One region of the Enterococcus mundtii genome, then DNA from elsewhere that is predicted to be linked to it. Evidence: predicted binding sites of a transcription regulator. Region 1 holds the regulator's gene; the other holds the start of a gene.

What was found. The regulator CtsR, encoded in region 1, represses protease genes until heat stress. The targets are predictions, from matches to a motif close to TTGGTCAAAAAAGGTCAAANA.
Region 2: clpP (ATP-dependent Clp endopeptidase proteolytic subunit ClpP) is a predicted target of CtsR. The motif match lies at 12,277-12,297, and genes of this name have one in related genera.

The regions. Positions count from the first base shown of each region.
Region 1 covers NZ_CP018061.1:3,033,725-3,049,893, reverse strand. The annotation lists gene ychF (redox-regulated ATPase YchF) at 1-517, shown strand, start outside; gene EM4838_RS14150 (DUF1129 domain-containing protein) at 598-1,293, shown strand; gene EM4838_RS14145 (hypothetical protein) at 1,524-1,862, shown strand; gene guaB (IMP dehydrogenase) at 2,140-3,624, shown strand; gene serS (serine--tRNA ligase) at 3,694-4,965, opposite strand; T-box leader at 5,016-5,228, opposite strand; gene EM4838_RS14130 (sensor histidine kinase) at 5,254-6,459, opposite strand; gene croR (response regulator transcription factor CroR) at 6,446-7,135, opposite strand; rRNA gene EM4838_RS14120 (16S ribosomal RNA) at 8,019-9,579, shown strand; tRNA gene EM4838_RS14115 (tRNA-Ala) at 9,657-9,729, shown strand; rRNA gene EM4838_RS14110 (23S ribosomal RNA) at 9,911-12,825, shown strand; rRNA gene rrf (5S ribosomal RNA) at 12,915-13,030, shown strand; tRNA gene EM4838_RS14100 (tRNA-Val) at 13,043-13,115, shown strand; tRNA gene EM4838_RS14095 (tRNA-Lys) at 13,119-13,191, shown strand; tRNA gene EM4838_RS14090 (tRNA-Leu) at 13,199-13,280, shown strand; tRNA gene EM4838_RS14085 (tRNA-Thr) at 13,307-13,379, shown strand; tRNA gene EM4838_RS14080 (tRNA-Gly) at 13,390-13,461, shown strand; tRNA gene EM4838_RS14075 (tRNA-Leu) at 13,479-13,564, shown strand; tRNA gene EM4838_RS14070 (tRNA-Arg) at 13,575-13,648, shown strand; tRNA gene EM4838_RS14065 (tRNA-Pro) at 13,666-13,739, shown strand; tRNA gene EM4838_RS14060 (tRNA-Arg) at 13,802-13,875, shown strand; gene EM4838_RS14055 (CtsR family transcriptional regulator) at 14,041-14,508, shown strand; gene EM4838_RS14050 (ATP-dependent Clp protease ATP-binding subunit) at 14,516-16,169, shown strand, end outside.
Region 2 covers NZ_CP018061.1:579,241-595,409, reverse strand. The annotation lists gene EM4838_RS02780 (type B 50S ribosomal protein L31) at 11-274, opposite strand; gene rho (transcription termination factor Rho) at 371-1,666, opposite strand; gene EM4838_RS02770 (UDP-N-acetylglucosamine 1-carboxyvinyltransferase) at 1,663-2,934, opposite strand; gene EM4838_RS02765 (class II fructose-bisphosphate aldolase) at 3,108-3,977, opposite strand; gene EM4838_RS02760 (CTP synthase) at 4,240-5,850, opposite strand; gene EM4838_RS02755 (DUF898 family protein) at 6,212-6,517, shown strand; gene glnA (type I glutamate--ammonia ligase) at 6,692-8,032, opposite strand; gene EM4838_RS02745 (MerR family transcriptional regulator) at 8,062-8,457, opposite strand; gene hflX (GTPase HflX) at 8,627-9,871, opposite strand; gene miaA (tRNA (adenosine(37)-N6)-dimethylallyltransferase MiaA) at 9,868-10,791, opposite strand; gene EM4838_RS02730 (glycerophosphodiester phosphodiesterase) at 10,799-11,533, opposite strand; gene EM4838_RS02725 (hypothetical protein) at 11,668-12,132, opposite strand; gene clpP (ATP-dependent Clp endopeptidase proteolytic subunit ClpP) at 12,376-12,969, shown strand; gene EM4838_RS02715 (gamma carbonic anhydrase family protein) at 13,052-13,540, opposite strand; gene efrB (multidrug efflux ABC transporter subunit EfrB) at 13,613-15,373, opposite strand; gene efrA (multidrug efflux ABC transporter subunit EfrA) at 15,370-16,169, opposite strand, start outside.

The sequences.
Region 1 (16,169 bases):
CTTGTTAACAACTAAACCGATCTTGTATGTTGCGAATGTGGCAGAAGATGAAGTAGCAAATGCAGATGCGAATGAATATGTTCAAGCAGTCCGCAATTTTGCTGCAGAAGAAAACGCAGAAGTTATTGTCGTTAGCGCCAGAGCAGAAGAAGAAATTGCTGAGCTGGACGACGAAGATAAAGCAGAGTTTCTTGAAGCATTAGGCATTGAAGAGTCAGGGTTGGATCAATTGATTCGTGCGGCGTATGACCTATTAGGATTAGCAACATACTTTACAGCAGGTGAACAAGAAGTTCGTGCGTGGACGTTCAAAAAAGGAATCAAAGCGCCACAAGCTGCAGGAATCATCCATACCGATTTTGAACGTGGCTTTATCCGTGCAGAAACAGTCTCATTTGAAGATTTAGACCAATACGGAACGATGCACGCAGCGAAAGAAGCAGGACGTGTACGATTAGAAGGGAAAGACTATGTCGTTCAAGATGGCGACGTTATGTTATTCCGTTTTAATGTATAAAAAGGCTATCATACGGTGTATGTGATATGTTAAAATGTCTTTTGTGACAACCGTCAGCGTCTAAGGAGGACTGTAAAATAATGGAAGCAGAACAGTTACGCGAAATCGTAAAAGAAAATGCGCAGTTAGAAGAACAACTAACAAAACGTAATCAACAATATATTTTTGACTTAAAGAAGTCGCTAGAAGCAGCGAATTTATCAGAAGAAGAAAAAGTAACGGCTTTGCATGAGATGTTACCCGTTTTAGTATCCGAACAAAAAGGTGGGAAAACAGCCCGCCAATTATTTGGAACGGTATCTGAAAGAACAGAAGCAATCATCAATAAACCGGTCGAAGTAAAAACTTCTTCGACGCCAACGTTGATGTGGTTGGACAATACATTGCTCTTACTGGGATTATTGAGTGTCATGATCGCAATCACTGGATTGTTTTCACGTGAAACAACGCCTGCTTATGGAATCACCACACTTGTACTAGGTTCAGCTATTGGTGGATGGGTCTTTTACTTGATGTACAAGTATATTTACCAGTACGAGTATCCAGGTGCTGATCGCAGTAAAAAACCAGGAATGGGTAAAACCTTGTTGATTCTAGGTGGAACGACATTGATCTGGGTCATTGCTTTTTCAGCAACAACCTTATTGCCACCAATTGTTAACCCATTATTAGATCCAGTGGTGATCATCATCATCGGTGCAGCGGCTCTTGCGTTGCGTTACTACTTAAAGAAAAAATATGGCATCGTTGGGAGTCTTTCTGTTCCAAGAAGATAGTTCATTGGACCTAGAAATTATGTGACTTACGAGAAGATAAATAAAAAAAGAATGTGCAGCGTCATGCTGGCACATTCTTTTTTTTATCTTCTATCCATCTCACAAAGGCAATCATGAGATTGAAAGATTATTTTTTATTATTATAAAAAATAGTGTTACTATCAAAGAAAAGAGACAATCACTGATATTAAAAAACATGTGGAGCAAGATAGTTAAACGAGGAGGGGTGAATGAATATGAAAAAAGTCAAATGGATATTTACTATCAATGCTGACGGAGTGCCTCTGTTTGGTTATGCCGGAATCAAAACTGGACAATTTATTCTTGGGCATGGAAGAAAGTTTCAAAAAGAAATGCGGTCTGTTTTAGGGCCAGAAATCGAGCTGGATTTCATTAGCTATAATACAAGAAAGCCGGAGACACTAACTGCTGATTTATTTGTGTATACAGATGTCGATGAAAAGTATCTTGACGAAGAGACGAAGAAAAAAGGCTTAAGCATTCCCTATAAACTATATTATTTGAATGAGATTGAAAAGATCAAAGAATCGATCGAAGCAAATGTTTAAAAAGTGAATCGCATCTTTTCTTTCTTGAAGTGTACTCGTTTCAGTTTAGTAAAAATATTGAGTAAGAAAAAAGAACGTGCAGTGTAAGACGAAAGCGCTAACTAACATTTGATTTTGATCAAATATTAGGAGACGCTTCATTATACTAGTACGCTCTTTTTTTAGGATTCACTGAGTAGTTCCTTAGAAAAAACAAGGGATTAGTAGAAGTTGTTGACTTACAAAAGAAAATCGATTATTTTAGTAGATAAACTAAACAAGAGGAGTGGTACTAAAAATGTCCAACTGGGAAACAAAGTTCACGAAAAAAGGATTTACTTTTGATGATGTCTTATTGATACCAGCAGAAAGTCACGTGTTACCAAACGAAGTGGATATGAGTGTACAATTAGCAAAAAATATCAAATTGAATATTCCTATCATCAGTGCAAGTATGGATACAGTTACTGACAGCAAAATGGCGATTGCTATGGCAAGACAGGGTGGCCTAGGTGTCATCCATAAAAACATGACAATCAGCGAACAAGCAGATGAAGTACGTAAAGTGAAACGTTCTGAAAGTGGCGTAATCATTGACCCATTCTTCTTGACACCACAACACTTGGTCGCAGACGCTGAAGAATTGATGAGCAGATACCGTATCAGTGGTGTGCCAATCGTTGAAACATTGGAAAACCGCAAATTAGTAGGAATCATTACAAACCGTGATATGCGTTTTGTTACAGACTTCCATATCGAAATCAGTGAAGTCATGACAAAAGAAAACTTAGTAACAGCCCCAGTAGGCACTTCTCTAAAAGATGCAGAAAAAATCTTACAACAACATAAAATCGAAAAACTACCGATCGTTGATGATGCAGGCCGATTAAGTGGTTTGATCACGATCAAAGATATCGAAAAAGTGATCGAGTTTCCAAATGCAGCAAAAGATGAACATGGTCGTTTGTTGGTAGCTGCCGCAGTTGGTGTCACTAGCGACACATTTGAACGTGCACAAGCTTTACTTGATGCTGGCGCAGATGCCATTGTCATTGATACGGCGCATGGACATAGCGCAGGTGTGATCCGTAAAATCCAAGAAATTCGTACCACATTTAAAGATGCAACATTGATTGCTGGTAATGTAGCAACAGCAGAAGCAACAAAAGCTTTATACGATGTAGGTGTTGACGTGGTGAAAGTAGGTATCGGACCAGGTTCGATTTGTACGACACGTGTGGTTGCTGGTGTGGGTGTTCCTCAATTAACAGCTATTTACGATGCAGCTTCAGTTGCACGCCAATATGGAAAAACCATTATTGCAGATGGTGGGATTAAATATTCTGGTGATATCGTCAAAGCTTTAGCAGCGGGTGGACATGCGGTCATGTTAGGTAGTATGTTGGCAGGTACTGATGAATCTCCAGGTGAATTTGAAATCTATCAAGGTCGTCGTTTCAAGACGTACCGTGGAATGGGCTCATTAGGCGCCATGGAAAAAGGCTCAAAAGACCGTTACTTCCAAGGTGGCACGAATGAAGCCAATAAGTTAGTGCCAGAAGGTATTGAAGGCCGCGTAGCGTACAAAGGAAGCGTGGCAGACATTCTCTTCCAAATGATTGGTGGTTTAAAATCAGGGATGGGTTATGTTGGATCAGCAAACCTAAAACAATTAAGAGATGATGCACAGTTCATTCAAATGAGTGGCAGTGGGCTGAAAGAATCTCATCCGCATGATGTACAAATTACGAAAGAAGCACCAAACTATTCTGTAGAATCATAATCAAACTTTTTGATCATAAAAAAGCAGCTAAGCAATTCGTGCCAACGAATCACTTAGCTGCTTTATTGTTTATTTGATTACTTTTAGGTTCCCCATGTAAGGCACGAGTACTTCTGGAACTGTGACTGAACCATCTTCATTTTGATAGTTTTCAAGGATGGCAGCAACCGTACGGCCAACTGCTAAACCAGAACCATTTAATGTATGTGCATAATGGATTTTTCCATCAGCATCTCGGTAACGGATCATCGCACGGCGCGCTTGGAAATCTTCACAGTTTGAGCAAGAACTGATTTCACGATACGTATCTTGTGCAGGGATCCATACTTCTAAATCGTACGTTTTCGCTGCTGAGAAGCCCATATCTCCAGTTGATAATGTCATAACACGGTAAGGTAAATGTAGTTTCTTCAAAATGTCCTCTGCGTCAGCGGTCATTTTTTCAAGTTCTTCATATGAATGTTCTGCATCAGCGAATTTCACCATTTCTACTTTATTGAACTGATGAAGACGAATCAATCCACGAGTATCACGACCGGCACTACCTGCTTCTGAACGGAATGCTGGGCTAAGTGCAGTGAAGTAAACAGGTAAATCTTCTTTTGCTAAGATTTCATTGCTGTAGTAGTTTGTTAAAGGAACTTCGGCTGTTGGGATCAAGGTTAAATCTGTATCAGCTAATTGGAAAACATCTTCTTTAAATTTAGGAAATTGACCAGTACCAAACATGGCTTGGCTGTTGACAGCATAAGGTGTCATCATTTCAGTATAGCCATGTTCATAGACGTGTTGATCTAACATAAAATTATAAAGGGCACGTTCTAAGCGAGCACCTAATCCTTTATAGTAAACAAAGCGGCTTCCTGATACTTTTGCCCCACGTTCAAAATCAAGAATACCTAGATTTTCAGCAATTTCCCAGTGAGGTTTTGGTTCAAAAGCAAATTGACGAGGTTCACTCCAACGACGAGCTTCCACGTTATCCTCTTCATCTTTACCCACCGGCACAGTGTCATGAGGCAAATTTGGGAGAGTTGTAGCGATTTGTTGTAATTTTTCATCAACTTGTGCAACTTCTTCATCTAGTGCTTTGATTTTCCCACCGACTTCTTTCATTTCAGCGATCTTCGCAGTTGCATCTTCTTTATTACGCTTTAATTGGGCAATTTCAGCAGATACATCATTACGATATTTTTTCAATTCTTCACTTTCAACCAACAATTTTCTACGAGATTCATCTAACTCCACAAACTCCGCTAAGATTTCTTTTTTAACGCCACGTGACGTTAATTTTTCTTGTACATAATCAACATTTTGACGGATCATTTTAATATCTAACATTTCTTTTCCTCCTTTTTTGTATAAAAAAAACCAGCTCATCCAAAGAAATATCTTGGGACGAACTGGTTTGAGTTTCGCGGTACCACCCAAGTTCAGTCTACTGAGACTGCACTTGTAAACAGATAACGGCTGTTACCGACCTTTCTTATTTCGAAAGGCACAATAGGTGAACTGGAACTTCGAAATTATTTTTTACTGATTTGCACCAACCATCAGCTCTCTTGAAAAAAATAAAATGTACTGGGTTCACTGTTTTCTTTTATTTGTATCCTAAGAATAGCGAAAAATTTAGTTTCCGTCAATATGTTCTGTCAGATTGCCGACTAACTTTTCATTTTTTTTAAGCGGGAAATGCATGATAAAAGACGTCCAATCTTGATCTGACTTCGCATAGATATAGCCACCATGTAATGCTACGATACTTTGTGCAATGGCTAGACCAAGCCCTGTTCCGCCAGTTTCTTGTGAACGGGATTCTTCCACGCGGTAAAATCGATCAAATAGATTGTCAATGGCTTGTTGGGGAATCATGGTACCATTGTTTTTGACAACAACTATGACTTCTGAACCAAGTTGTTCAATTTCAATGATGATTTTAGTAGCTCCTTTGCCATATTTTAGGGCATTCGTTAATAAATTATTGAATACGCGAACTAACTTTTCGGTATCACCATCCATGATCAGTGAATTGATTGGAGATTCAACAAAAATTTGGATATCCTTTTTAGAAGCTTCTAGTTCAAAATCAGCTGCTAATTGTTCAATCAATTGGATCAAATCAAATGCAGAAAAATTCACAGGAACCGCCGGCTGACGTACCTTGGTATACTCGAACAGATCTTCTACCAATGATTTCATTTGTTTCGCTTTGACATAAGCAGTATGGGTATATTTCAACAGATCTTCTTCTGTTTGGTACTGACCATCTTCAATAAGACCTAAATAGCCAATAATTGATGTTAAAGGTGTGCGAATATCATGACTGACGTTTGTAATCAGTTCGTCTTTTGATTTTTCAATTTTACGTTCATCTTCAATCGCCGCCACCGTACTATCCACTAAGCCATTGATACTTTTGACTACACGACTAAGATCGCCACTTAATTCGAAAGGGATACGATGGTCATAATTGCCATTAGCGATATAATGCAATTCGCTAATGATATGTCGTAATTGCATTTGTCGGTAGCGACGAATCAATCGCCAGTATAATACACCAACATCTAATAGAAAGAAAACAGGAAAAATAAAGTTTCGACCATTCCAAAACAAATCACTATCTAAACGCTGGGCAAAAATATTTTTAGAATCCCAAATAGCATTTGTCAAAGAAGGTGAACTACTGATGATCGAACTGATAATGACCAACATCGCTACATTCAATAGAAGCAGAAGGATGATCGTAATGATTCCTTCTGCTAATAATTCACTGATTTCTTTAGATGTCAGATTGATCCGGCGTCGTTTTTCGATCACTTTTTTATCTTGCATCAATTTTATAGCCCACTCCCCAAACGGTTTGAATGACTTTTTCTCCACCTGTTGCTTCTTCGATCTTGTCTCTTAAATGACTAACATGAACCATTACTGTTTTAGCAGAGACAATACTTTCTTGTTTCCAGACACGCTCAAAGATTTCATCTGCACTGAATACATGGTTAGGATGACTTGCAAGAAGATATAGAATACCAAATTCTAAGGCAGTCAGTTGGATTTCTTTTCCATCGATTGTTTTGACTTCATGTGAGTCTTTATTGATGATCAAGGCATTTACTTCTAGGACATCCGGTTGATCCGGCGTCACTTGCATTTTTGTGCGACGTAACAAAGATTTTACACGAGCCATTACCTCAAGAGGATTAAATGGTTTCGTCACATAATCATCTGCACCAGCAACTAACCCTTTGATTTTATCCATATCAGTCGTTTTCGCTGTTAACATAATGATAGGGATTTGTGATTCTTTTCTTAATTCTTTGACCACTTGCATGCCATCCATTTCAGGCATCATGATGTCTAGAATAAGTAATTCAATATCAGGGATTGTTCGTACTTTTGATAATGCTTCTTTTCCATCATAGGCTTTTACTGCTTCGTAGCCTTCATTGTGTACGTAGATACTAAGTAATTCAACAATTTCCTTGTCGTCATCTGCGATTAATATTTTCATAAATAGATCCTCCATCGATTAATGTGTTTACTCTTAATATTTTAGCAAAAAAAAAGATAAATAGATAAAAGCAGCGCTTTGTTAAGGAAAATTTTAGAAGAAGAGGGGGGAGAAGGGGGGAAATCTAAGATAAAAGAGGAGTCAAAAATAGAAAGTGATTTAAATCAAGGAGAAACATCATTTAAACGAAGTAATAAATTGAGAACACTTACACAATAATAGTAAGAAAAAAGAAATTTGATCAAACAAATGAAAAGATGAACATTATCATAGTGAAACTAGTTTAAATAGGAGAAAAAACACGTAAAAAACGAATGATTTTGTGCTTCCTGTTTTTAATGATCGACTCTCTTAAAAATGTTGATAAATCAGCCTTTTTTTAGTTGACTTTCAAAATTGATGTTGGTATATTATTATTTGTTCGAAAGAACGGAAAACAAACAAATCGATTCTTAAAATTAGTGATTGACATGTTTGTTGACACATGATAAGATAACGAAGTTGCTTTTGGGTGATTCACTGATTGAAGTTAGTTTCGCAAAGAAAAAGATAAAAAAAGTGATTGACAAATAACAAACAACAAGTTATTATAAGTGAGTTGCTAAAACGACCTCGTGAAAAAAGAGTTCGAAAAACTTTTAAAAAATAGTTGACAATCATTTGAGAGTTTGCTAAGATATAAAAGTTGCTACGGCAATCACAAACGATAAGTCGAGACAGTTGTGTTTCACTTATCACGTAGACCTTTGAAAACTGAACAAAGTAAGACAAACCAAATGTGTAGGGCGTCTTGATTCAATTCAAGACAACAAACATTTTTAACAAGCAAGCAATATGCTAGCAAACAATTGAGCTTAACAATCGAAAGATTGTTCTAACTTTTATTTATGAGAGTTTGATCCTGGCTCAGGACGAACGCTGGCGGCGTGCCTAATACATGCAAGTCGAACGCTTCTTTTCCCACCGGAGCTTGCTCCACCGGGAAAAGAGGAGTGGCGAACGGGTGAGTAACACGTGGGTAACCTGCCCATCAGAAGGGGATAACACTTGGAAACAGGTGCTAATACCGTATAACAATCGAAACCGCATGGTTTCGTTTTGAAAGGCGCTTTACGGTGCCGCTGATGGATGGACCCGCGGTGCATTAGCTAGTTGGTGAGGTAACGGCTCACCAAGGCCACGATGCATAGCCGACCTGAGAGGGTGATCGGCCACATTGGGACTGAGACACGGCCCAAACTCCTACGGGAGGCAGCAGTAGGGAATCTTCGGCAATGGACGAAAGTCTGACCGAGCAACGCCGCGTGAGTGAAGAAGGTTTTCGGATCGTAAAACTCTGTTGTTAGAGAAGAACAAGGGTGAGAGTAACTGTTCACCCCTTGACGGTATCTAACCAGAAAGCCACGGCTAACTACGTGCCAGCAGCCGCGGTAATACGTAGGTGGCAAGCGTTGTCCGGATTTATTGGGCGTAAAGCGAGCGCAGGCGGTTTCTTAAGTCTGATGTGAAAGCCCCCGGCTCAACCGGGGAGGGTCATTGGAAACTGGGAGACTTGAGTGCAGAAGAGGAGAGTGGAATTCCATGTGTAGCGGTGAAATGCGTAGATATATGGAGGAACACCAGTGGCGAAGGCGGCTCTCTGGTCTGTAACTGACGCTGAGGCTCGAAAGCGTGGGGAGCAAACAGGATTAGATACCCTGGTAGTCCACGCCGTAAACGATGAGTGCTAAGTGTTGGAGGGTTTCCGCCCTTCAGTGCTGCAGCTAACGCATTAAGCACTCCGCCTGGGGAGTACGACCGCAAGGTTGAAACTCAAAGGAATTGACGGGGGCCCGCACAAGCGGTGGAGCATGTGGTTTAATTCGAAGCAACGCGAAGAACCTTACCAGGTCTTGACATCCTTTGACCACTCTAGAGATAGAGCTTCCCCTTCGGGGGCAAAGTGACAGGTGGTGCATGGTTGTCGTCAGCTCGTGTCGTGAGATGTTGGGTTAAGTCCCGCAACGAGCGCAACCCTTATTGTTAGTTGCCATCATTTAGTTGGGCACTCTAGCAAGACTGCCGGTGACAAACCGGAGGAAGGTGGGGATGACGTCAAATCATCATGCCCCTTATGACCTGGGCTACACACGTGCTACAATGGGAAGTACAACGAGTCGCGAAGTCGCGAGGCTAAGCTAATCTCTTAAAGCTTCTCTCAGTTCGGATTGTAGGCTGCAACTCGCCTACATGAAGCCGGAATCGCTAGTAATCGCGGATCAGCACGCCGCGGTGAATACGTTCCCGGGCCTTGTACACACCGCCCGTCACACCACGAGAGTTTGTAACACCCGAAGTCGGTGAGGTAACCTTTTTGGAGCCAGCCGCCTAAGGTGGGATAGATGATTGGGGTGAAGTCGTAACAAGGTAGCCGTATCGGAAGGTGCGGCTGGATCACCTCCTTTCTAAGGAATATTACGGAGACTACACACGTTTGTCGATACTTTGTTCAGTTTTGAGAGGTCTACTCAAAATGTAACCCGGGGCCTTAGCTCAGCTGGGAGAGCGCCTGCTTTGCACGCAGGAGGTCAGCGGTTCGATCCCGCTAGGCTCCATTAACAACGTATGTTGTTATATACTTGTTCATTGAAAACTGGATATTGAAGTAAAAATGTAAGTAATACAAACCGAGAACACCGCGTTGAATGAGTTTTTTAATAAGTTCAATTGCTTATTTTTCTTGATTGGACTTCTATCGCTAGAAGAAAGATCAAAACCCAACCGCAAGGTTGATAAGGTTAAGTGAATAAGGGCGCACGGTGGATGCCTTGGCACTAGGAGCCGATGAAGGACGGGACTAACACCGATATGCTTTGGGGAGCTGTACGTAAGCTATGATCCAGAGATTTCCGAATGGGGGAACTCAGCATCTTTTATAGGATGTTACGTATACGTGAATACATAGCGTATACGAGGTAGACGCAGAGAACTGAAACATCTAAGTACCTGCAGGAAGAGAAAGAAAATTCGATTCCCTGAGTAGCGGCGAGCGAAACGGGAAAAGCCCAAACCAATGAGCTTGCTCATTGGGGTTGTAGGACTCCGATATGGTAGTTCTTTCAGATAGTCGAATGACTTGGAAAAGTCAGTCAAAGAGGGTGAAAGCCCCGTAGATGAAATTTGGAAGGCACCTAGGAGGATCCTGAGTACGGCGGAACACGAGGAATTCCGTCGGAATCCGGGAGGACCATCTCCCAAGGCTAAATACTCCCTAGTGACCGATAGTGAACCAGTACCGTGAGGGAAAGGTGAAAAGCACCCCGGAAGGGGAGTGAAATAGAACCTGAAACCGTGTGCCTACAACAAGTCAAAGCCCGTTAATGGGTGATGGCGTGCCTTTTGTAGAATGAACCGGCGAGTTACGATTGCATGCGAGGTTAAGTTGAAGAGACGGAGCCGCAGCGAAAGCGAGTCTGAATAGGGCGTTTGAGTATGTAGTCGTAGACCCGAAACCATGTGATCTACCCATGTCCAGGTTGAAGGTGCGGTAAAACGCACTGGAGGACCGAACCCACGTACGTTGAAAAGTGCGGGGATGAGGTGTGGGTAGCGGAGAAATTCCAAACGAACTTGGAGATAGCTGGTTCTCTCCGAAATAGCTTTAGGGCTAGCCTCGGAATTGAGAATGATGGAGGTAGAGCACTGTTTGGACTAGGGGCCCATCTCGGGTTACCGAATTCAGATAAACTCCGAATGCCATTCATTCATATCCGGGAGTCAGACTGTGAGTGATAAGATCCATAGTCGAAAGGGAAACAGCCCAGACCACCAGCTAAGGTCCCAAAATATATGTTAAGTGGAAAAGGATGTGGGGTTGCACAGACAACTAGGATGTTGGCTTAGAAGCAGCCACCATTTAAAGAGTGCGTAATAGCTCACTAGTCGAGTGACCCTGCGCCGAAAATGTACCGGGGCTAAACATATTACCGAAGCTGTGGAGTACACCTTTAGGTGTATTGGTAGGAGAGCGTTCTAAGGGCGTTGAAGGTAGATCGTGAGGACTGCTGGAGCGCTTAGAAGTGAGAATGCCGGTATGAGTAGCGAAAGACAGGTGAGAATCCTGTCCACCGAATGACTAAGGTTTCCTGGGGAAGGCTCGTCCGCCCAGGGTTAGTCGGGACCTAAGCCGAGGCCGACAGGCGTAGGCGATGGACAACAGGTTGATATTCCTGTACTCGTTGTTTTTGTTTGAGCAATGGAGGGACGCAGGAGGCTAAGGAATGCAGACGATCGGAAATGTCTGTCCAAGCAGTAAGTCTTGATAGGAGTCAAATGCTTCTAACTTTAAGGACAAGCTGTGATGGGGAGGGAAATAATAGTACCGAAGTTCCTGACGTCACACTGCCGAGAAAAGCTTCTAGTGAGAAAACAACGACCCGTACCGCAAACCGACACAGGTAGTCGAGGAGAGAATCCTAAGGTGAGCGAGAGAACTCTCGTTAAGGAACTCGGCAAAATGACCCCGTAACTTCGGGAGAAGGGGTGCTGATCGTCAGATCAGCCGCAGTGAATAGGCCCAAGCGACTGTTTATCAAAAACACAGGTCTCTGCAAAATCGTAAGATGAAGTATAGGGGCTGACGCCTGCCCGGTGCTGGAAGGTTAAGAGGAGTGCTTAGCGTAAGCGAAGGTACGAATTGAAGCCCCAGTAAACGGCGGCCGTAACTATAACGGTCCTAAGGTAGCGAAATTCCTTGTCGGGTAAGTTCCGACCCGCACGAAAGGCGTAACGATTTGGGCACTGTCTCAACGAGAGACTCGGTGAAATTTTAGTACCTGTGAAGATGCAGGTTACCCGCGACAGGACGGAAAGACCCCATGGAGCTTTACTGTAGTTTGATATTGAGTGTCTGTACCGCATGTACAGGATAGGTAGGAGCCGTAGAAATCGGAACGCTAGTTTCGATGGAGGCGCTGGTGGGATACTACCCCTGCGTTATGGCCACTCTAACCCGCACCACTTATCGTGGTGGGAGACAGTGTCAGATGGGCAGTTTGACTGGGGCGGTCGCCTCCTAAAGAGTAACGGAGGCGCCCAAAGGTTCCCTCAGAATGGTTGGAAATCATTCGAAGAGTGTAAAGGCAGAAGGGAGCTTGACTGCGAGACCTACAAGTCGAGCAGGGACGAAAGTCGGGCTTAGTGATCCGGTGGTTCCGCATGGAAGGGCCATCGCTCAACGGATAAAAGCTACCCTGGGGATAACAGGCTTATCTCCCCCAAGAGTCCACATCGACGGGGAGGTTTGGCACCTCGATGTCGGCTCGTCGCATCCTGGGGCTGTAGTCGGTCCCAAGGGTTGGGCTGTTCGCCCATTAAAGCGGCACGCGAGCTGGGTTCAGAACGTCGTGAGACAGTTCGGTCCCTATCCGTCGCGGGCGTTGGAAATTTGAGAGGAGCTGTCCTTAGTACGAGAGGACCGGGATGGACTTACCGCTGGTGTACCAGTTGTTCTGCCAAGGGCATTGCTGGGTAGCTATGTAGGGAAGGGATAAACGCTGAAAGCATCTAAGTGTGAAGCCCACCTCAAGATGAGATTTCCCATTTCTTTAAGAAAGTAAGATCCCTGAGAGATGATCAGGTAGATAGGTCAGGAGTGGAAGTACAGTGATGTATGGAGCGGACTGATACTAATCGATCGAGGACTTAACCAAAATAAAATGAAAAACTCGGAGAGTTTCTTACTGATACTTCAAATCCAGTTTTGAGTGAACAAGATTTACTCAATATAGATAACACCAAGTGTGGTGGCGATGGCGAGAAGGATACACCTGTAACCATGCCGAACACAGAAGTTAAGCTTCTTAGCGCCGATTGTAGTGAGGGGTTGCCCCTTGTGAGAGTAGGACGCCGCCACGCTTTGTTATCTTTGGAGGTTTAGCTCAGCTGGGAGAGCATCTGCCTTACAAGCAGAGGGTCAGCGGTTCGATCCCGTTAACCTCCATATGAGCCGTTAGCTCAGTTGGTAGAGCATCTGACTTTTAATCAGAGGGTCACAGGTTCGAGCCCTGTACGGCTCATATTTTTGCGGGTGTGGCGGAATTGGCAGACGCACTAGATTTAGGATCTAGCGCCTTACGGCGTGGGGGTTCAAGTCCCTTCACCCGCATCATATGATTTATTCTATTTTTTTACGCCGGCTTAGCTCAGTTGGTAGAGCATCTGATTTGTAATCAGAGGGTCGAGGGTTCAAGTCCTTTAGCCGGCATCGTAAATACGCGGAAATAGCTCAGTGGTAGAGCACCACCTTGCCAAGGTGGGGGTCGCGGGTTCGAACCCCGTTTTCCGCTTTGCCAATGTACTACGCGCCGGGGTGGCGGAACTGGCAGACGCACAGGACTTAAAATCCTGCGGTGAGTGATCACCGTACCGGTTCGATTCCGGTCCTCGGCATTACAAATATGCGCCCATAGCTCAATTGGATAGAGTGTTTGACTACGGATCAAAAGGTTAGGGGTTCGACTCCTCTTGGGCGCGTAGTCTTTTTATTTTTTCGGGAAGTAGCTCAGCTTGGTAGAGCACTTGGTTTGGGACCAAGGGGTCGCAGGTTCGAATCCTGTCTTCCCGATTTTTTTATTTGTTGCAAAGTCATACGTTCTATTGTATGATTATTTTTAATTAATTGAATATGCGCCCATAGCTCAATTGGATAGAGTGTTTGACTACGGATCAAAAGGTTAGGGGTTCGACTCCTCTTGGGCGCGTTGGAAAAACTGGGACTTCATTGAATTCCTAGTTTTTTTTATTTACATAAATAAATGGTCTTTTATCGTTATTCTTCGAATCAAATATCTAACAAGCGTTCTCCTTTCATTCTACCTATAAATTCGCTATAATTAAGGTCAATATTAGTCAAAGGAATGAGTGGGATGGCACAACAAAATACTTCGGATCTAATTGAATCATATATAAAAAAGATCCTGGAAAAAAACGAGATGATCGAGCTTCGAAGGATTGAATTGGCAGATCTATTTAACTGCGTTCCTTCACAAATCAATTATGTGATCAATACACGATTTACGATTCAACGCGGCTATCTGGTTGAGAGTAAACGTGGTGGTGGTGGGTATATCCGCATTGCAAAAGTGAGAATGTCGGATAAAAAACAAATGCTTGAACGAATCAACTTGCTATTTGGCGAAACGATTAATGAAAAAAATGCCTACGCCATTATTCAGAAACTATATGAAGACCAAATCATTACCAAAAAAGAAGGAAACTTGATGTTGAGTGCGATTGCTAAAAATACGTTGAACATCAATGAGACAGAAGATTATACACGTGCTCGAATTCTACGAGCCTTTTTAGAACGATTAAGCTATGAAGATGGGGAGTGAAATTTAAATGGCAGAAATATTTACAGAAAGAGCACAACGTGTGTTAGAAATTGCCCAAGAAGAAGCAAAACGCTTCAAACATCAAGCGGTAAGTTCAGAACATATATTATTGGCTTTAGTGATCGAACCCAACGGGATTGCTGGGAAAGTATTACGAGATATGAAATTGAATGAAAAAGATATTTATGAAGAAATCGAGCATTTAGTCGGTTATGGTACAGTGAAAACTTATGCAAAAGGTGTATTTCTCCCTTATTCTCCTCGAATGAAACAAATTTTTGCTTTGGCAAATAGTGAAGTGAATAAAATGGGTACACAAAAGGTAGGAACTGAGCATATTTTACTTAGTCTATTAAAAGATGAGAGTATCATGGCTACTCGTATCATGATCAACTTGGGGATTAGTTTGAGCAAAGTTCGTCAGTCATTGAAGCGTACGATGGGTACGGAAAGTAGTACCGGTGGTATTCGCCGTCGCAATCCACAAGAAAAGCGAGCAATGACACAAGGTACTCCTACGTTAGATTCTTTAGCTAGAGACTTAACTAAGTTAGCAAAAGAAAACAGGTTAGATCCAGTCGTAGGTCGTTCAAGAGAAGTCAAACGGTTGATCCAGATACTTAGTCGCCGAACAAAAAACAATCCTGTTTTAGTTGGAGAACCCGGTGTCGGTAAAACTGCGATTGCAGAAGGATTGGCTCAAAAAATCATTTTAGGTGAAGTACCTGAAGAAATGAAAGCAAAACGTTTGATGATGTTAGACATGGGGGCGTTAGTCGCTGGGACGAAGTATCGGGGAGAATTTGAAGATCGAATGAAAAAAGTCATTGATGAAATTTATCATGATGGTCAAGTTATTCTCTTTATTGATGAATTACACACATTGATTGGTGCTGGTGGTGCAGAAGGTGCCATCGATGCATCGAATATTTTGAAACCAGCGTTAGCACGTGGAGAATTACAAACGATTGGCGCGACAACATTAGACGAATACCAAAAATACATTGAAAAAGACTCGGCATTGGAACGACGCTTTGCACGTATCCAAGTAGATGAGCCGACAGCAGATGAAGCGGAAGAAATCTTACGTGGTTTACGTTCACGCTATGAGGAACATCATCATGTGGAGATCACCGATGAAGCAGTACGAGCGGCAGTCAATCTTTCTGTTCGATATATCACTTCCAGACAGTTACCAGATAAAGCGATCGACTTGATTGATGAATCAGCAGCGAAAGTTCGATTGGAACAAGCGGACGATTTGTCAGAAACGACGATACTGAAACAAGAGATCGATCAAGTGAATAAAGAAAAAGAACAGGCGATTCAAAAACAAGATTTTGAAACAGCTGCGCATTTACGTAGACAAGAAAAAAGCTTAATGAAAAAACTAGAAAAACGTTTAGCGATTGAAGCAAAACATCAAAATGGCTTTGCGGATCGGGTGACTGAAGAAGATGTAGCTACTGTTGTTTCGGAGTGGACAGGTGTACCATTGCAACAGTTAGAAAAGAAAGAAAGTCAACGATTACTGGAACTAGAAGCACTACTTCACGAACGTGTTGTAGGACAAGATGAAGCGGTCAAAGCTGTTTCTCGTGCGATCAGACGGGCGCGTAGTGGCTTAAAAGATCCAAATCGCCCGATTGGTTCCTTCATGT
Region 2 (16,169 bases), 900 kb from region 1:
AATGTTTTTATTATTCCGCAGCGTTTTCGTCTTTGAGACCGTATTTTTTGTTGAAACGGTCCACACGTCCGTCTGCTTGTGTGAATTTTTGACGTCCAGTGTAGAATGGATGTGAGTCAGAAGTTACTTCGACACGGATGACTGGGTATGTATTACCGTCTTCCCATTCAACTGTTTCTTGTGAAGTTTTTGTTGAACCTGACAAGAATTTGAAACCAGTTGTAGAATCCAAAAATACGACTGGATGGTAATCTGGATGGATATTTTCTTTCATGCTATTCGCTCCTTTGCCCTGCTTCATTTGCTGAACCAGAGTTGATTTGTCGATTTACAACAGTTACATCTTACCATGTTTCCTATAAGCTTGCAATTATCTTTTTAAATTTCTTGTGGGATTTTTTTTGCCAAAAGAAACATCTTGGAAATCGTTAAAAAATTGTTGGTTATTTTTAGTTTTTCGCAAGAAACGAATCAATTGTTCCGTATATTCTAATGAGTCGCCAATCATATGCTTACGGAGTTTCCAGATTTCTTCTAGCTGATCACTATCCATCAATAACTCTTCTTTACGAGTACCTGATTTTTTGATGTCGATAGCAGGGAAAATACGTCGCTCTGATAGTTCACGAGAGAGTTGTAATTCTAAGTTCCCTGTTCCTTTGAATTCTTCGTAGATGACATCATCCATCCGACTCCCTGTATCAACTAATGCCGTAGCCAAAATCGTTAAGCTACCGCCTTCTTCAATATTTCTGGCAGCGCCAAAGAATTTTTTTGGTTTGTACAGTGCAGCAGGATCGATCCCTCCGCTCAATGTACGACCACTTGGTGGTACCACTAGATTATAAGCACGAGCCAATCGAGTGATACTGTCCATCAAGATGACGACATCCCGTTTATCTTCAACTAAACGCATGGCACGCTCTAAAACCAATTCAGAAACCCGCGTGTGGTTTTGTGGTTGCAGATCAAATGTGGAAGAAACCACATCCCCTTTGACACTACGCTCAAGATCGGTTACTTCTTCGGGTCTTTCGTCGATCAATAGAACGATCAATTCCACTTCTGGATGATTTTCAGTGATTCCATTAGCGATTTCTTTCAAGATGGATGTTTTTCCTGCTTTCGGCGGTGCAACGATCAACCCACGTTGTCCAAAGCCAATCGGCGAGAAAATATCGATCATGCGTGTTGCAATTTGTTGCGGTGTCGTTTCTAAACGAAGTTGCTTCTCCGGATAAAGCGGCGTCAATGCTGGGAAATGCGGGCGCTCTTTCGCATCTTCCGGATCTCTCCCATTGACACTTTCAACGTGCATCAATCCGTAATATCGTTCTGATTCTTTAGGCGGTCTTGCTTTACCAGCTACTTTGTCACCGTTTCTTAAACTGAAGCGACGAATTTGGGAGGCAGAGATATAAATATCTTCGACACTTGGACCATAGTTGATCGGACGCAAAAAACCATAGCCGTCTTGTCCAACGATATCTAAAATCCCCTCCATATAGTAAAAGCCTTGTTTTTCAGCCTGAGCTCGAATAACAGCTAGGGATAATTCCTTTTTGTTCATCTTACTATAATAAGGAATCTTGAATTCTTTTGCATAACTGTAAACATCTTTTAGTGTTTTGTTTTCCAGTTCGGCCATTGTCAAATAATCGCTCATTCGGCTTCCACTTCCTCCACCATTTTGATACTTGCTCCGATTGCTGTCAATTTTTCGATGATATGATCGTATCCGCGCAGAATATATTCGACATTATAAATCGTTGTCGTGCCTTCTGCCATCAATCCTGCAATCACTAAACAAGCCCCTGCGCGTAGATCTGAAGCAACAACTTCAGCGCCATGGAGTTTATTCGGCCCATTCAGGATGATCATATTCCCTTCTACTGAGATATCAGCACCCATTCGTGCTAATTCAGGAACATGATTCACTCGCTTCGAATAGATCGTATCCACGATCTCAGCAGTTCCAGTAGTCATCAATAATAACGGTGTCAACGGTTGTTGTAAGTCTGTGGCAAAACCTGGATACGGATAAGTCATCACATTCGCGGCTTTTAAATTCTTTGAAGGATAGACTTCGATCTCATCTTCACTGATTTTCATGCTCACACCGATTTCTTGAAGTTTAGCAATAAAACTTTCAAGATGCTCATAGATCACATTCTTGATTTTTATACCATTTCCTGCAGCAGCAGCTACAGCCAAATAAGTCCCTGCTTCGATACGGTCAGGAATCATGAAATGACGACAGCCATGCAGTTCTTCTACTCCTTCAATACGAATCACGTCAGTGCCTGCTCCACGGATCTTGGCACCCATATTGTTCAATAATGTCGCAACATCAATGATTTCAGGTTCACGCGCCGCATTTTCGATCGTCGTCTGTCCTTTTGCTTTTACTGCGGCTAACATGATATTGATCGTTGCACCAACAGAAATCACATCCATAAACACACGATTTCCATGAAGCGTTTTGTTTTCTGTTCGTAGGTACATCGCACCATGTTCATTTGTGACTTTTGCTCCTAACGCTTCAAATCCTTTGATATGAAGGTCGATTGGACGCGGACCAAGGTAACAGCCGCCTGGTAGACCAACAACTGCTTCGCCAAATTTAGCTAATAACGTGCCCATAAAATAGTAAGAAGCACGCAAGCTATTGATCTTCCCACTTGGCATCGGTACTGAAACGACACCGCGTGGATCGATTTCTAATACATTGTTTTCAAAACGGACAGTCGCGCCCATGATTTCTAAAATTTCTATCAATGAATGAACATCTTGAATGTCAGGTACACCTTCCAAGATCACAGGAGAATCTGCTAAAATCGCTGCTGGTATTAAGGCAACTGCACTGTTTTTAGCACCACTGATCGTTACTTCACCAGTCAATGGACGATTTCCTTCGATGATTATTTTTTTCATTTGTTCCCCACCTTGTTTATTCCTCAAATTTTATACATATGCTTGTATTTTATCATAGATGAAACGAAGAAACGAGTATCGTTCCTTTTATTTAAATAAAAAAAGAGAACAATTGCCGGATCGGCACATTGTTCTCTTCTATCAGTTATCTCGTTTGATCTAACTTTAATCGATTATGCTTTGTTAGCAGAACCGAACCAGTCGATATGAGATTCAGCATCTTTAACGATTGCTGCTTTACCTGGTGCTAATAATTTACGAGGGTCAAATCCTTTACCTTCGCGGTCTTTACCAGCTTCGATATATTCACGAGTTGCTGCAGCAAATGATAATTGGAATTCAGTGTTCACATTTACTTTAGAAATACCCATTGAGATAGCTTTTTCGATTTGATCTTGAGGAATACCAGATCCGCCGTGTAATACTAAAGGTACATCTGAACCTACAGCATCAGCAATTGCTTGTAAGTGATCAAATGCTAATCCGCTCCAGTTTTCTGGATATTGACCGTGGATGTTACCAATACCACATGCTAAGTAGTCAATACCTGTTGCTACCATTTGTTTACATTCTTCGATGTCTGCTAATTCGCCTGTTCCGATGATTCCATCTTCTTCTCCACCGATTGAACCAACTTCACACTCAACTGAGATTCCTTTAGCGTGAGCTTTTTCAACAACGTCTCTAGCTAATTTCAAGTTTTCTTCGAATGGTAAATGAGAACCATCGAACATAACTGAAGTATAGCCAACTTCGATACATTCTAATGCTGCATCGTAGTCACCATGGTCTAAATGGATTGCCACTGGAACAGTGATGTTCATTGATTCAACTAAATTAGTGATCATGTCTTTACATACTTTGTAACCACCCATGTATTTAGCTGCACCCATTGAAGTTTGGATAAGTACTGGTGCTTTTTTAGCTTCAGCTGCTTCTAAGATCGCTTGAGTCCATTCTAAGTTGTTTGTGTTGAACCCGCCGACAGCATAACCGCCTTTACGAGCAGCTTGTAAAAATTCAGCTCCTGATACTACTGGCATAATAAATTCCTCCTAAATTTTGTGAAAACTAAATTTGTTAAGATGATCCTTAACCAACGAACCTATTTTACCAAACATTTCACTAGTTTTCTACTAAAATCAATAAAAATGAAAATTTTCAAGACGCTTTTTTCATTAAATAAATAAAATCTACTGAAATATCGTAGGTAAAAGGTTCTCTATAAACATTTAAAATATTTATTAATAACAATTCTAATAATTTGACACCCGCTGATTTTGACGGATCAATTCCTAGTATTTTTTATTTTGATTCGCGTTCCGTTAACGAAGCACCAACAAATGCCTTGATCAATTTCTGTGGACGGTTCGGACGTGAGATCAATTCTGGATGGAATTGACATCCAACAAAGAATTTCTTCTCGGTGATCTCAACGATCTCAACTAAACGATTGTCTGGAGATACACCTGAAAAGACTAAACCATGTGCTTCAAATTGTTGACGGTATTTGTTGTTGAATTCATAGCGATGACGGTGACGTTCTTGGACAACTTCTGCACCATCATAAGCTGTAGCAGTAGTCGTGCCTTTTTTGACTTTACATGGGTAAAGCCCTAAACGCAATGTTCCACCAAGATTTTCAACGTTCTCTTGATCTGCCATCAAGTCGATGATGTTGTTTGTCGTTTCTGGAATTGTTTCTGCTGAAGCAGCATCTTCTAGACCTACGACATTGCGAGCAAATTCAACACAAGCCATTTGCATCCCTAAACAAATCCCTAAGAATGGGACATCATTTTCACGAGCATAACGAATGGCTTCGATTTTTCCTTCGATTCCTCGATCACCAAAACCACCTGGTACTAAGATTCCATCTGCCTCTTTCAATCGTTCGTCCACATTTTCACTCGTCAATTCATGTGCTTTGACCCAATCCAATTCGATATCTGCATCAAATGCAAAGCCTGAATGTTTCAATGCTTCCACAACTGAAATATACGCATCAGGTAATTCAACATATTTCCCTACTAAAGCAATGCGAACTTTTTTCTTCAAGTTCAAGACACGATTTTCTAATGCTTTCCATTCTGTCATATCTGCTTCTGGCGTTGAGAGCTTCAAATGATCACAAACGATCCGATCCATTCCTTGTGATTGCAATAATAACGGGATTGAATATAGTGTATCTACGTCTGGTGATTCGATCACGGCTTCTGGTTCAACGTCACAAAATTGTGCCAATTTATTTTTGACATCTTGAGATACAGGTTGCTCTGTGCGCACGACTAAGATATTTGGTTGGATACCTAATCCACGTAACTCTTTCACGCTATGTTGTGTTGGTTTAGTTTTCATTTCACCAGCCGCTTTTAAATAAGGAATCAACGTTGTATGGATATACATCACGTTATCAGAACCAACATCAGCTTTCATTTGACGCAACGCTTCTAAGAATGGTAGTGATTCAATATCCCCAACTGTGCCGCCGACCTCTGTGATAATGATATCTGAGTCAGTCATTTTAGCTGCACGCATGATTTTTTCTTTGATTTCATTCGTAATATGCGGAATCACTTGGACAGTTGCGCCTAAGTACTCCCCTTTACGTTCTTTACGTAAAACTTCTGAATAAATTTTTCCTGTCGTCACATTGGAGTATTTGTTCAAGTTGATGTCAATAAAACGTTCGTAGTGGCCTAAGTCCAAATCCGTTTCTGCTCCATCATCCGTAACGAAAACTTCTCCGTGTTGGTATGGACTCATTGTCCCTGGGTCCACGTTGATGTATGGATCAAATTTTTGGATCGTTACTTTCAATCCACGATTTTTCAACAAACGGCCTAAAGATGCTGCTACGATCCCTTTACCAATCGATGAAACCACGCCGCCTGTCACAAAAATGTATTTTGTCATATGTTCAAAAACTCCTTCTTGTTTTATCTGCAGGAAAAGTCTAAGAAAATAAATAAGGCTCCCTATCCTTCTAAAGAATAGGGAGCGTTGATTTCTGTAAACTTCTGACCCTCTAAAAGGGTGCCCAAGGTGTATATTACAAGCTATCTAAACGAAAGTCAAGTATTCAATTGTGATTGAACAAATTCACTAAACAAGGATACACTCACTTTCGTAAAAGACTTTGATTAGTATTCAATTGATCAAAGTAAGAGGGAAAATGGCAACATAGGAAATGTTACCGAAATTTTAGGAAAATATAGGCAGAAAATGTTACTATTAATATTGAATTAAAAAATATATCCAGAAAAGAGGAATATTTATGAAAGAATCTTATTTTGATGGTGGACTTGCTACTTATATTGGTACATCGATTTTAGCTTCACTTATCACCATATTAACGTTAGGTATCTGCGCACCTTGGGGATTTTGTTTTTTGTATAATTGGAAAATCAAACATACTGTAATCAACGGAAAAAGACTTTATTTCGATGGTACAGCAATGCAATTATTTGGTCATTGGATCAAATGGTTATTACTCACTCTCATTACTTTAGGAATATATGGTTTCTGGTTAACTATTAAATTAGAACAATGGCGAGTGAAACACACACATACAATCGATTGATGTTTACATATGATATTAAATAAATAGCAGTAAATCAGTTCCTTAAAATTCATCGCAAAACTAATCAATATACTTACAAGAAATGCATATTCCGTAGATAAAAAAATGCCGAATCATGGATGTTACTCCATAGATTCGGCATTTTACATTTTTTATTATTTTCTACAAACTGGATTAATAAAGCTCTAAATATTGTTCTCTTTCCCATTCAGAAACGGTTTGTCTAAAGGCAGCCCATTCCAGACGTTTTGCCTCCACAAAGTTTGCAAAGATATGATTGCCTAACGCATCGATCATTACTTTGTCTTTGCGTAATTCTTTGATGGCATTGTGGATCGTTGATGGCAGATCTTGGATTTGTGCTTCTTCACGTTCTTCTTCGTTCATCACGTAGATGTTACGATCAACAGCCGGTGGTGGTGTCAATTCATTTCGGATACCATCTAAACCTGCTTGTAATAAAACAGCCATTGCTAGGTATGGGTTCGCTGCTGGATCGACAGAACGTAATTCTAAACGAGTGGATAAACCACGAGATTCCGGTACACGTACCAATGGCGAACGATTACGTCCACTCCATGCCACATAAACAGGTGCTTCGTAGCCTGGAACTAAACGTTTATAAGAGTTGACCGTTGGATTGCAGACTGCCGTATACGCGCGCGCATGTTTCAATAAGCCACCTAAGAAATGATACGCAGTTTGACTTAATTCTAAATCTCCGTCTTTATCGTAAAAGGCATTTCCATCTTCATTGAATAGAGACATATTGCAGTGCATGCCAGAACCGTTGATCCCGAATAATGGTTTTGGCATGAAAGTCGCATGCAAGCCATGTTTACGAGCGATGGTTTTCACGACTAATTTAAACGTTTGGATATTGTCACAAGCATCAACGACATCCGCATATTTGAAGTCGATCTCGTGTTGTCCAGGAGCCACTTCATGGTGAGAAGCCTCCACTTCAAAGCCTAAGCTTTCTAATTCCAATACGATATCTCGACGGCAATTTTCGCCTAGATCCGTTGGTGCAAAATCGAAGTAACCACCTTTGTCATTCAACGTCGTTGTGATGCCACCATCTTCATCTAATTTGAACAAGAAGAATTCTGGTTCAGGTCCTAAATTAAATGAGGTAAAGCCAAGTTTTTTCATATCATTTAATGAACGTTTCAGATTGCCACGAGGGTCACCAGCAAACGGAGTACCGTCCGGATTATAAATATCACAAATCAGGCGCGCCACTTTGCCGTGGTCGCTTTCCCATGGGAAAATCATCCAAGTAGAAAGATCAGGATACAAGTACATATCACTTTCTTCGATTCTGACAAATCCTTCAATCGAAGAACCATCAAACATCATTTTATTCTCAAGTACTTTGTCGATTTGACTCACTGGAACTTCAACATTTTTGATTGTTCCTAATATATCTGTAAACATCAAACGTAAAAAGCGTACGTTCTCATCCTCAATGATTCGTTTAATCTCTTCGCCTGTGATTTGTTTCTTTACCATGGTATCCCTCTTTCTTTTTTTTATTTCATTCAGTCAAAGTATTGACGTTGTTGCAAGCCTTGTGACTGATAATGTCCTGTTTTGGCTAACCCGCCTTGAGCTAATATCTCATCACGGAAAATTTGACGAACGTCGTGATCGGTCAGCGGTTTTTTACTTTTTTCTTCTTGTTTTTTCGCCTGTGCCATTTCATAGACCCGTTTGATTCCAGCCATATTCAATCCTTCTGAAAGATAGTCTTTGATCTCTAATAAAATATCGATATCATTCAGTGAATACATGCGTCGATTCCCTTCACTTCTCTCAGGGTGAACAAATTCCTGTTCTTCATAATACCTGATTTGTCGAGCAGTCAAGTCTGTTAGTTTCATAACTGTACCAATTGGAAATACTGACATTGAACGACGTAATTCCTTTTCTCCCATCTGACGTCTCCTTTCGTCCTATCAATTGAATAAAGTATACCAATCACAAAAAAGACTGTCAACCTCTCATGTTAGGTTTCCTTACATAAGAAACGGTTTTTTTTATAAAAAAACTTGATCCACTTCTAAATGAAGTCGATCAAGCTCGTATTTTCTTATTATTTCATTTTTAAAATAACTCATCTTTTTTTAGCCATTTTGAATTTTTATTCGCAAACCCACGTACTTCATAGCTATTTTGTTCTTCAATGAAGTGTTCATCTAATACAAGTGTCTGCCGTCTCAACTCACTTAATGTTTGTCCTTGGTCACTCGGCACAAGTTTCGTATAAGGAAGCATCAACTCCATCAACTGCCGTTTGATGGCCTCGATCAAGCGTTCTTTCCCCTCTTGTGTCTGAGCAGAAATCAAGACATTCGGAAATAAAGTCGGTGTAAACCCTGCTGTGTCGATCTGGTCTGATTTATTATAGACAGTCAATACAGGCATTTCTTTCATATCTAACTCGTCCATCAACTTTAAAACTGTTTGTTCTTGCAAGATTCGATCAGAAGAACTTGCATCGACAACATGAAGCAAGAGATCCATCCCTTGACTTTCTTCAAGGGTTGAATGGAACGCATCAATCAACTGGGTGGGCAGATCTTGGATAAAACCAACGGTATCCGTTACAGTCAATTCGAATCCTTCCGCAAAACGCCATTTTTTCGTCAGCGGATCAAGGGTGGCAAATAGTTGATCTTTCGCATATGATTCGGCTTGCGTCAATAAATTAAGGATTGTTGATTTACCCGCATTCGTGTAACCGATCAAACCAATTTGAAACACTTCACTACTTTGTCTTTTTTGCCGATTACGTTCTCGATGGGCCTCCACTGCTTTTAGCTCTCTTTTTACGCCTAAGATCTTGTTGCGGATATGCCGACGATCCGTTTCCAGTTTCGTTTCTCCTGGTCCCCTTGTACCGATCCCACCACCAAGACGAGAAAGCGACTCGCCTTGTCCAGCAAGACGAGGTAGTAGGTATTGCAATTGCGCCAATTCGACTTGCAGTTTTCCTTCTTTAGATCGCGCACGCATCGCAAAGATATCCAAGATCAATTGGACTCGATCAATGACCGGCGCCCCTACTGCATCGGTAATCAGCTGACTTTGACGCGGAGTCAATTCGTGGTTGAATATGACAAGATCTGCCTCATAAGCATCTGCTAATTGAGTCAATTCTTGAAGCTTTCCTTTACCGATCAACGTTTGACGATCCACTTGCGGTCGTTTTTGCGTGAGTCTATATACGACTTCACCAGCTGCTGTATCGATCAATTGTTCCAATTCTTTCATTGATTCAGCAAAATATCGCTGATTTTCTTCCGTTTCCACACCAACAATGATTACTTTTTCTTTTGCTTCTCTCATGTCCTCACCTCTTTCAGCCAACCTTCGATGGCATTTTCGATCTCTGCTAGATCTGTCGGTTTTTTCAAGAGATCGAACCAATGCGCCGTCAAGCGATTACGAAACCAAGTCAGTTGTCGTTTGGCATAGCGCCGAGAGTTCAATTTGATTTGTTCGACTGCCTCATCTAGAGTGATATTTTCTTCAAAATAAGGAAAGAATTCTTTATAGCCGATCCCTTGACTGGCTTGAACCGCCCCTAATTCATAGACCTTTCTTGCTTCTGCAATCAATCCCTCTGTGAGCATTTGATCCACTCGTTGGTTGATTCTACTATAAAGGAACTCACGCTCCGTATCCAGACCGATCATATAATAATCATACAAGCACTCAGGTCTTTCTTTCGGTGCCATGATACTGTAGCCTGTTGTCTCAAATACTTCTAATGCGCGAATCACTTTTCGCTGATTATTCCAATGGATTTTTCCCGCCGCAAGCGGATCGCGTTCATTCAAATAAGCCCAAAGTTGTTCTTTTCCTAGTTCTTCAGCCATTTTTTCATATTTCTCTCGAATAGCAGAATCCGTTTCTTCATTTGCTCCTAATTGAAAATCGTACAATAACGATTGAATATATAAACCGGTGCCACCGACGATGATCGGCAAATGTCCTCTTTCGGTGATTTCCTTGATCAACTTGCGACCTGCCTGTTGAAAATCCGCTGCCGAATACTGCTGGTCTGGCTCGATCACATCAATCAAATGATGAGGAATCCCCATCATTTCAGCTGGCTTGATTTTTGCCGTACCGATATCCAGATGTTTATAAATTTGTAAGGAATCTCCACTGATGATCTCGCCGTTGAATTTTTGGGCAAGTGTCACACTTAACGCTGTTTTACCAACTGCTGTGGGTCCTACGATCACTAATACTTTTTCCATATGGCTCCTACTTTTTCATTAATTGTTTAACATACCAAGCACGTTCAGGAAAGTCTGTGATGAGTGCATCCACAGGTTCCTTTAATCCTCTTTCAAGCTCTTCTGTCGTATTGACTGTCCAAAGACGAATACGCTTTGTAAACTCTTGTATTTCCTGAGGATGCGCAAATGCCCAAGTTGCTTTAGGGTGAAGACCTTCAATAAAAGGTAAGGTCTTAGCTAGATCTAATTTTTTCATTGAATCACTCATTAAAAGATCCAGTTGTGCGTCTGGTTCGATGACGGATAAACGTTCTAATGAACGAAGGTTGAAACTACAATAAGCATGACGAAACGGCCACTCATTTTTTGTCATGAGTTCAGACACTTGTGCTTCGATCCCCTCATACTCATACTTGTCCGTTTTGATTTCAATCATCAATGTTCCTCGATAATTTTTTTGGAGAAGTAGCGAGAGTACTTCTTTTAGCGCAGGGATTTTCGCTGCTGGGAAATCTTTACTAAACCAACTACCTGCATTCAATTTTTTCAGCTCTTCGAGAGTCTTTTCTCGAACAAGGCCTTTGCCGTTGGTTGTTCGATCAACGGTTTCATCATGGATAACGATTACTTGACCGTCCTTACTAAGATGGACATCTAGCTCGATCCCGTCCGCCCCCACTCTTACTGCTTCAGAAAAGGCGGGCAATGTATTTTCCGGATGGGTTCCTTTACTTCCTCGATGTGCATAAATCTGTACCATAGTCCTCACTCCGATCATCCCTATTTTACCACAGGAACAAAAAAGAAAAAGCTTGGACTCCTTGTAAGTGCCCAAACTTTTACTTTATCAAAATGTTTAGTTTCTCTTATCCTTGAACAAACAATATGTTTTGTTTAGCTCCACACATCATCTTTTGAGAAAAAGCCGATTGGTTGTCTCGTCGTATTTTTCAACTGGGATTTTTTCTCATTGATCATTGCGGTCAAATTATCTGTAAAGTTTTCCAAAATGACACGCCCACCTTTGTAAGCATAGCCGCCGATCTTCATCGTTTCACCCGGTGAAAGAATCACTTTGCGGTGAGCGATATTTTGGAATAATTCATCTAAAATATAATTTGGTAAATAAAAATTATTTTGTGCAGAAAATGATTGCAGATACGCAAAGTCATCGATTGTGATATAACAATCGTCAAAAGCATCAAAGCTGACATATTCTTCCAACAAGCTCGCACGCTTTTGGAGAATCTCATTGATTTTTTTATTTAATTGATTCAATGTTTCGATTTCTTTGACTTTCAGTTCCAATTCGCGTCTACGTTGCTCTTTATTCTCAAGATGACGCATTTGGATCGCCATCCCTAAGTAGACTAAGATCGCTCCTACTAATACACCGATAAAACCTGTGATAGCAATTACCAATTACGGTTCCTCCTTCTTATTGATTTCTTTTTTATCATAACATAAACTCACTTTATGAGACTAGCTCTCGGAAAGTTTTTTCATTTGACCTTTATTGACCAAAAATGTATACTACTTTGTAGGTAATCAAAATCAATTTATGTTACACTATTTCTAAACAAATCAAGGAGGAACCTTATTATGAATTTAATTCCTACAGTTATTGAACAATCCTCACGTGGGGAAAGAGCCTACGATATTTACTCACGTTTACTGAAAGACCGCATCATCATGTTGAGTGGACAAGTAACAGATGATCTAGCAAACTCAATCATCGCACAATTGCTATTTCTAGATGCACAAGATTCTGAAAAAGACATTTACATCTATATCAACTCACCTGGTGGTTCTGTGACTGCTGGAATGGCCATCTATGACACAATGAATTTTGTCAAAGCAGATGTCCAAACAATCGTTATGGGGATGGCTGCTTCAATGGGAAGTTTCTTATTGACTGCCGGAACAAAAGGAAAACGATTTGCTTTACCAAATGCTGAAATCATGATCCACCAACCACTTGGTGGCGCACAAGGACAAGCAACAGAAATCGAAATCGCTGCACGTCATATCTTACAAACCCGCGAACGTTTGAATAAAATCTTAGCGGAACGTACTGGTCAACCAATCGAAGTGATTGAAAAAGATACAGATCGTGACAACTATATGACTGCTGAACAAGCCAAAGCATATGGCTTGATCGATGAAGTCATGGAAAACAGTGCTTCATTAAGCTAATCAACCTATCAAGATCAAAAAAGAAGGCCTTCATCCTTGGATGACAGACCTTCTTTTTTTGCTGTAAAAACATGTGTTAAAACTATTGTTGCCATTCTTTGAAGAATCCTTCTGCATGTTTTTGTCCCATTTCGATATAATGCGTGATATTCTGTTTATTTTTTTGGATTTCTTCTTCTGTTAACGGACGGATTACCTTGGCTGGTCGACCAAAAGCTAAAACATTCGGTGGGATGATTTTTCCTTCTGTCACAAGTGAGCCTGCTCCGATCAAACTATTCTCCCCAATGACTGCATGGTTCAAAACAGTCGCTCCCATGCCGATCAATGCGCCTTTTTCAATTTTACAGCCATGAAGCATACATTGATGTCCGACTGTGACATTTTCAGCAATCTCAACTGGGGCATCATGATCGACATGGATGACCGTCCCATCTTGGATATTGGTTCCTTTGCCGATCTTGATCCAATTGCTGTCGCCACGAACCACTGCTTGGTACCAAACCGTGACATCTTCTCCTAATTCTACATCACCGATAACCGTCGCATTATCTGCTATAAACCTTGCCATCTTTTTCCCTCTTTTCATTTATTGAAGAAAAAAGGTCCTAGAAGGCTGTTCGCCTCTAGAAACCTCTTTTCATTATTCCGCTGCTTCAGCAAATTGGCTGTTATAAAGTTTCTCATAGAAACCGCCTTTTGCTAATAAACTTTCATGTGTTCCTTTTTCAATGATTTGGCCTTGATCCATCACTAAGATCAGATCGGCTTCACGGATCGTTGATAGACGGTGAGCGATCACAAAACTCGTTCGTCCTTCCATCACTTTATCCATTGCTTTTTGGATCAACGCTTCAAGTCTCGTATCAACGGAACTAGTCGCCTCATCCAGAATCAATATCTTCGGATCGGAAACAACCGCACGAGCAATCGTCAGCAATTGTTTTTGTCCCAACGAGACATTATCTCCTTCTGAATTGATCTCCATTTCATAACCATCAGGCATCGTTCGGATAAAATGATCGACATTCGCTGTTTTCGCTGCATCAACGATCTCATAATCTGTTGCATCTAATTTACCAAAACGAATGTTGTCGGCAATCGTTCCCTCGTACAACCAAGCATCTTGCAGTACCATCCCAAACATGGAACGAACATCACTTCGACTCATCGCTTTCGTATCAATACCATCAATCTTGATGGCGCCATGCGTCACATCATAAAAACGCATCAATAAGTTGATCAATGTTGTTTTCCCAGCACCCGTTGGTCCGACAACAGCTACCATTTGTCCAGCTTTCACCTCAAAGTTCAAGTCTTGGATCAATGGTTTCTTCGGATCATAAGCAAAATCGACATGTTCAAACGAGACATTTCCATGGATCGTTTCTGGCAAAGGAACATCGGTCTTGTTTTCTTTTTCCTCAGGTTCGTCTAAAATCTCAAACACCCGTTTCGTAGCTGCGGATGCACTTTGCAACACAGAAGATAATTGCGTCACATTACCCATTGGTTGGCTGATTTGCCAAATATATTGGATAAAGGCTTGTAATTGCCCAACCACAATGACTCCAGAAATCACATAAAAGCTTCCTAAAACTGCCATACCGATATACGTAGCGTAGGCAGTTAATTGTACTAACGGCATCATCAATCCAGAAATAAAGGCTGCTCGAAACCCAAAATGTTTCAAGCTATGGTTGACCTTATGAAATCCTTCAAATGTTTCTTTCTCACGACCGTATACTTTTAACACACTGAATCCAGTCATGTTTTCCTGAACATAGCCATTTAATTCACCTAAAGAATTTTGCATTTCTTGGAAATATTTTTGAGAAGCATTGATCACTCGTTTAGAGATCCAAATTGACGCTGGAATCATGATCATTGAAATCAACGCCATGACCGGTTGGATATAAAACATCATCGCTGCTGCCATCGTAATCCCTAAGATTGCATTGACGATACCGATAAAGGCTTGTTGCAAGGCGCCACTAACTGCATCTACATCATTCGTGACACGAGATAAAATATTTCCTTGTTGATTTTTATCGAAATAAGAAACCGGCAAACGATTGATTTTTTCTTCAATATCTCTACGCAAGTCTTTCATGGCACTCTGAACAACATTTGTCATCAATACCCCAGAAAGCAATTGAGAAATACTATAACCTGTACCAACCACCGCGATCCAAATCAAACAGTTGATGATATAAGAAAAATTGATTGCCTCATTATTCACTAGATTTTTGCTGATTTCTGTTGTTGGAAGCCCGACGACATAAGGCAATGCCGCATTGAAAGCCACCGTTAAAAATGTAAATAGTAGCACTAAGATAAACGTCAATCGGTAAGGACGGATATAGCGAGCTAAACGTTTAAAAGAAGCGAAGGTTTTTTTCATGCTAGTTCCTCCTTCGATAATTGAGAAGCGGCAATGTCGTAATAAATCGGACAATTTTCTAGTAGTTCACGATGTGTGCCCATGCCTACTACTTCTCCTTCATTCAATACGATGATCTTATCGGCGTGCATGATCGTACCCACACGTTGGGCAACGATCAATACGGTTGATTCAGTTGTTTCTTTTTTCAATCTTGCACGAAGTTTTGCATCCGTTTGATAATCAAGTGCTGAAAAACTATCATCAAAAATATAGATTTCTGGTCGGCGGATGATTGCCCGAGCAATGGCTAACCGTTGTTTCTGCCCACCTGAGAAGTTTGCGCCACCTTCAGAAAGATGTTCATCATAACCGTCCGCTTTTTTAGAAATAAAATCAGTCGCCTGCGCAATATCAGCCGCACGTTCCATTTCCTCTTGCGTTGCATCTTCTTTTCCGTATCTCAAGTTTTCAGCGATCGTCCCAGTAAACAATAGTGCTTTCTGTGGAATAAACCCGATTTTTTGTCTTAGTTTACTCAACTTGTACTTACGCACATCTACACCGTCAATCAGGATCTCACCATGAGTAACATCATAAAAACGTGGAATCAATTGGATCAATGTAGACTTCCCGCTACCTGTACTACCAATAAATGCCACTGTTTCACCAGGTGAAGCAGTAAAGCTGACGTTGCGAATCACTGGTTCTTGCGAATGTCCAGGGTAAGCGAAGGTCACATTTTTAAATTCGATGTAGCCTTTCGTTTTTGTTTCTGATATGCCATTTGGATCTTCAACAATAGCAGGAGTAGCAT